Regions from separate parts of the Priestia megaterium genome, predicted to be linked through region 2. Evidence: a T-box and tRNA genes for the amino acid it is inferred to sense, from the RefSeq annotation. Region 2 holds a T-box; the other holds one or more tRNA genes.

Region 1 (3,175 bases), 820 kb from region 2:
TGCTAATGCCAATTTATGTTCAAACGGTACGAGGCATCTCTCCGCTTCATTCAGGATTACTAATGCTTCCAGGTGCGCTGCTAATGGGTGTGATGTCACCGATTACCGGAAAATTATTTGATAAATTCGGAGCGCGTGCATTGGCTGTAACGGGTCTAACGATTACAGCCGTTACGACGTATTTCTTCAGTAACTTAGAGCTTGATACGACCTATACAACGCTCATTACGCTTTACACGCTTCGTATGTTCGGAATGTCTATGGTGATGATGCCGGTTATGACAAACGGATTAAATCAGCTTCCGCAGCGTTTTAATCCGCATGGTACTGCGATGAACAATACGCTTCAACAAGTATCGGGAGCTATTGGTTCGGCTCTTTTAGTAACGGTGATGTCAAACCGTACAGCTACTCATGCAAAAGAGCTCGCTCAAGATGCAATGAGCGGAGCAGGAGCAGCTAATGCAACCGCAGCCGGGGCAGCTCAAATGAAAGAACAGATTGGGATGCAGGCAATGGTACAAGGGATTAACGATGCGTTTGCTGTCTCAGTAGTCCTAGTGGTGGTTGCCTTAATTCTTTCATTCTTCATGAAACGCGCAACGCCGGCAAGTGAAGATGAAGTGATAAAGGAAAAAGCAGCACGCGAGCAGTTTGCTAAATAAAAAAAATCCCCGCTGAGACAGCGGGGATTTTTTTAGCTTGTATATCTAAAGCTTAAGCCCATTTTCTTTAATAATTTCCGGTAACCGATGGACGTTTGATCAGCCATAATATGCGCTTCCATCTGCAGGTCTAAAGGCAAGTCTTCAGGTTTTTGGTTTTCCACCATTTCACGGTCTTCGTCAAAGACGCGAAGGTTAAAGTCATACACACCTTCAACGGGAGAATCTTTGTCAAAGTTTCGAGCGATTGGCGCGAATAAACGTGTTTCGCGGGCTGAAATAGGAGAGACTGCATTCATAATCCACAGCTCTGCGCCTTCTGGGAAGTATACTTTTAGCGTAGCTGTAAACGGGGGATAAACATCAAAGACGCGAAGCCATTTAAAATCAGTTGGATTTAAATGCTGCTGTTCTTTGGAATAATTGCTCACGGTGCTCGTATATTCTACATGAAGCCCATAGTCTGTATCGCTTACTTTATATTTAGGCACAAAGGCGTTGTTTCGATCACCAAATGTGTCTGTGTGAACCCAAGCAAAATGAGCTACGTCTAAAAAGCCTTCCATTTGACGACCGGCTGAACCCATGATATCAAAGCTCGGACAAACAATTTGCTGAAAATCAGGGTCCTCCCACGCATCGAAATAAGGCAGGTTATCTTGTTCTCCTGTCAGGGACGTCCACACTAATCCATATCGTTCAATAACTGGATAGACGGCCATACAGAGACGGGGAGAAATGTTGGCGTCAGGGTGAGCTGGAATTGACGTGCATGCGCCGTCCGTTGCGTAGCGGAAGCCGTGGTAAGGACAGACAATTTCATCATCTTCCACCCAGCCCATGCTAAGCGGGGTGCCTCGGTGAACGCATAAATCACGTGCCGCTACAACTTTGTGTGTGGTGCGGTATAAAACTAGATTTACATCTAGTAATTTTACGGACGTTGGTTTTTCTGTTACATCACTGCAGCGTGCGACGGGGTACCAATACTTAGCAAGCGTCGTCCAATCTTCCAGGCTGAACGTGCAGTCTCTTGGGTAGGGAGTTGCCGTTTTTGATTTTGTCATGGTTGGTTGTTGTTCCATCTATTTTCTTCCCTTCTTTTGTAAGCTCTTTTACTAAGGGTAATATAAAAAAAGAAAATTCACACAATTTATGTAAGAAGTTCTAACATGAAATATGGAACTTTGTAGAAAGTGCGAATTTCAGAAGACGCAAATTAGAGAATATACCAATAAAAAAATTTAAAAAAGCGCTTCCTAAATAAATTTAAACGTGATATAATTTTCCAAGACGCTGGTGTAGCTCAGTAGGTAGAGCACTTGCATGGTAAGCAAGAGGTCGCAGGTTCGATCCCTGTCGCTAGCATACTCAAAAACCTTCTTTCTTGTTGAAAGAAGGTTTTTTTATTTGGATTGGCTTTAAATTTATTCTCCGAATTATTCTTCCCCGCCTTGTGAAAACTTTAACAGTTTGATAGCCTTATTAGGAGGCTGTTAGAAAACATGTGTATCTTTTCCACTATGTCTTATGAATCATATTTAGAAATATTCTTAAAAGAATGTTTATTGCCTCTAAGTATTGGGTACACGAAACTAGGGGTTAAATTTCAACAGGGAGTGTGAACGATAATTTGATTACGTTTAAGAATGTGTCAAAGCAATATCCAGACGGTACGACCGCCGTGAAAAATATTAATCTAGAAATAAAAGAAGGAGAGTTTTTCGTTTTAATTGGTCCGAGTGGATGTGGGAAAACAACCACCTTAAAAATGATTAACCGTCTTCATGATATTACCGAAGGAGAACTATACATAAAAGATAAGCTCGTATCGGACCACAACATACATGAGCTACGCTGGAACATTGGTTATGTGCTACAGCAGATTGCTCTTTTTCCTCATATGACCATTGCTGAGAATATAGCCATTGTACCGGAGATGAAGCATTGGAAGAAAAACAAAATCAAAACGCGTATTGATGAACTGCTTACCTTGGTAGGACTAGACCCAAAGCAATATCGAAACCGAAAGCCGTCTGAGCTCTCAGGTGGCCAGCAGCAACGTGTAGGTGTAGCACGTGCCCTCGCAGCTGATCCCCCCGTTATTTTAATGGACGAACCCTTTAGTGCCCTCGATCCGTTAAGCCGCGAACAGCTTCAACAAGATGTTATTAGCTTAAAGGAAAAAATCAAAAAAACATTTGTGTTTGTTACGCATGATATGAGCGAAGCCATGACGCTTGGAGATCGTATCTGCCTGATGAAAGATGGGGAAATTGTTCAAGTTGGCACCCCGGAGGAATTCATTCAAAAGCCTAAAAATGAGTTTGTAAAAACATTTATTGGAAATCAAGGAAATGCTTTATTTGAGACATTGGATATGTTTGTCAAAGAAAGTGAACAGCCAGACGTAGAACCTACTGAAGAGCTAGCTTCAACCGCCACTGTTCAGCAGGCAATGGACGCCCTTTACGACCATGAAGCAATAGCTGTGAAAAAAGGGAGCAAAC
Region 2 (3,175 bases):
AAGTCCTGATAATGCTCCTGACATTTCGTAGCGGTGCATTGTTCCAAGTTCAGCAATACGGATTGGAAGCTCACGATAGCTGTGAATACCTTGTTTGTACACCATCATGTGATGAGGACAGTTCATTGGACGAAGAACCAGGTCTTCGTTATCCATTTCCATTGCAGGGAACATGTCATCTTGATAGTGCTCCCAGTGACCAGACGTTTTGTAAAGTTCTACACTTCCAAGCACCGGCGTGTAAACGTGCTGATAACCAAGGCTTACTTCTTTATCTACGATATAACGCTCGATAATACGGCGGATCGTCGCACCTTTTGGAAGCCATAAAGGAAGACCTTGTCCTACTTTTTGAGAATTTGTAAATAAGTTTAACTCTTTACCAAGTTTACGGTGGTCACGTTCTTTTGCTTCTTCAAGAAGACGAAGATGCTCGTCTAAATCTGCTTTTGTAAAGAATGCTGTACCGTAAATACGCTGCAGCATTTGATTGTCGCTGTCTCCGCGCCAATAAGCACCTGCTACGCTTAATAGTTTAAACTCTTTAATTTTGCCTGTTGACGGCACGTGCACACCTCGGCAAAGATCAAAGAATTCGCCTTGTTGGTAAATCGTCACCTTTTCACCTGCTGGAATCGCATCAATCAATTCAAGCTTTAGTTCATCGCCAACTTCTTTAAAAAGTTGAATGGCTTCTTCACGAGAAACTTCTTTTCGTTCAATTTCAATATTTGAATTAACGATTTTTTTCATTTCTTTTTCAATTCTACCTAAATCTTCAGGAGTAATTGATTCTTCCATATCGATGTCATAGTAAAACCCATTTTCGATAACCGGGCCTACACCTAGCTGTACTTTTACATCTTTGTATAAACGTTTGATTGCTTGAGCCATTAAATGCGCTGTACTATGGCGCATAATTTCAAGCGCTTCAGGAGCATCTTGCGTAATGATTTCAAGACTGCCATCTTGTTCGATTGGCGTACGTAAATCCAGCAGCTCGCCGTTTACTTTGCCTGCTAATGCTTTTTTCTTTAATCCCGGGCTAATAGAAGCCGCAATATCTTCTGTTGATGATCCTTTTGGATACTCTTTAACAGCTCCATCAGGAAATGTCATTTTGATTACTTCTGACACAACTTTCCACTCCTTTAACATAACTAATAAACTTTTTGTAAAAACAAAAAACTCGTCCCTTATAAAAAGGGACGAGTTGTGTATACACGCGGTACCACCCTTGTTTCCTCTTCGTATCTTGGATAACCCAAAGAACCCGAAGCGGCTCGAGGTTTTATAACGGAAATTCCGTCAGTAATTACTAGAGGCTCTGCTCGTTTACTACTGAAGTTTAGAGGTGGTAAGGATATATTCCGTGTTAGGAGATTTTCAGCCTGGATCTCCCTCTCTACAAACCGTAAATATACACTCATGTCCTCATCATAACTTGTAACATATAGCTGTTTTTCAATATGCATTTATTATATTCATTTTCAAAATAGAAATCAACCTTTCACGTTATATTTTGCTTTTGATCAAACGGAAATTCATTTTTTTCGTATAACATCACTTTTTCTTGAAAGATATTTTGAATGGTGTAAACAAAATCATGGTCATGCTCGTCGCTATACAGATGAATACCAGCTGGAGATAAACTTAGCAAAGGCGCGATAATAGTCGAGTCTATGTATAATGATTCTTGTTTAGATAAAAAGGCCTCTGCTAGAGCTGCACATTCACGTTCAGGAACATATCTACGGTTGTGGTCGTACAATACAAACTTGTTTTTATTCAAGTGCATCACGTACACATCACCGGTAGATGACTGTCTTTCGTTAGCCGCTTGACGCAGCTGATGAATAAGAATTTGATAGTCTTGTTCAAGCTTATATTCATCAATCGCCAGCTCAGCATAATAGCGCAGCCGATCTTGATATTCTTTTAAACGGAATTGGAGAAAAGACTCAAAGGTGAATGTTACATTATGAATGAAGAAGTCTTGAAGCGCCTGGCGGATAAGCAATTCTCTTGGAAGAGAAAATATTTTTTGCGGAATTTCGTCTCTCTCTCCTTCCATAATCCCCCCCATAATTTGAAGCAGCAAATCTTGCTCTTCCTCTTCCGAATAAAAAAATTGTTCTTTTAATATGTTTACCATCATCTTTTTTTCTTTCTTTTTTAAAATCACGTGCGTTAATACAGGTATCACCATGTCTTGTAAAATGGCCTCTCGATTGTATGTCTCATCAATAACTAAAAGCTGATTATTCACCAGCTTCAAGCACTGTGAACCATATGATAAAGCGCTTTGCTTCGCGCATAAAGACTCATATACAACGACTGCGTCTTCTACATATTTAAAGAATATTTTCATTCCTCATAGCCCCCCTTTGGACACGCTTTATTAATGTATATGGGGCAACATGCAAAAAAATGAGCAAGTCGTTACAAGAAATGTAAAACGACCTGCTCATCTATTTCGTTTATTCTCTCCATTCATTTCAACAGGAATGGCTAGAGACTTAATTCGTTCCATGACACGAGCGGCTTTGAGCTCTTCCTGCTCGCCTCTTTGGGTATAAGTCAAATGATGTTGAAGCTCTTTAAAATTTAAATTCGAGCTGAAAAATGTCGGCAAATTTTCGAGCATGCGGAATTGTAAAATGGTTCCGAGCACATCGTCTCGCATCCAGCTCGTTACGGATTCTGCTCCGAGATCATCAAGCATAAGAACCGGTACTTTTTTGACATACTCTATTTTCTCATTAAAGCTTTGATCTTGAAACGAACCTTTTAACTCACGCAAAAACTCCGGAACATACAGAATGGTAGATTTCACTTTCTTTTCGGCTAACGCATTGGCAATTGCTCCAAGAAAATACGTTTTTCCCACACCAAACGAACCGTGTAAATATAAAGCTTTCATTTTCTTGTTTGGCTCATATTCTCGCACAAAATCTCTTACTAGTTTAATCGCTTCAAATCTTCCCTGCTCAATTTCAATATCAGACATTGTTGCCTGTAAAATTTCTTTCGGCACGTACATACACTGAATAAAAGATTCTTGTTCTTTTCGCTCATCTTCTTGTACTTTTCTAGGACAGCGTTCATATTGCAAATCAATATTACGGCCTTTTACAACCAGCTGAGGGTGGTATCCTTTCACCATGTTGACACA

What was found. A T-box is a leader RNA that pairs with one kind of tRNA and senses whether it is charged. The one in region 2 lies ahead of thrS (threonine--tRNA ligase), so its partner is inferred to be a tRNA-Thr.
Region 1: it has a tRNA-Thr gene. The T-box ahead of thrS (threonine--tRNA ligase) is inferred to sense a tRNA for this amino acid. The anticodon was not compared.

The regions. Positions count from the first base shown of each region.
Region 1 is NZ_CP023317.1:3,688,509-3,691,683, reverse strand. Features, by position in the region: gene CEQ83_RS18950 (DHA2 family efflux MFS transporter permease subunit) at 1-665, shown strand, start outside; gene CEQ83_RS18945 (aromatic ring-hydroxylating dioxygenase subunit alpha) at 698-1,750, opposite strand; tRNA gene CEQ83_RS18940 (tRNA-Thr) at 1,961-2,033, shown strand; gene CEQ83_RS18935 (ABC transporter ATP-binding protein) at 2,299-3,175, shown strand, end outside.
Region 2 is NZ_CP023317.1:4,504,825-4,507,999, forward strand. Features, by position in the region: gene thrS (threonine--tRNA ligase) at 1-1,158, opposite strand, end outside; T-box leader at 1,202-1,450, opposite strand; gene ytxC (sporulation protein YtxC) at 1,511-2,371, opposite strand; gene dnaI (primosomal protein DnaI) at 2,468-3,175, opposite strand, start outside.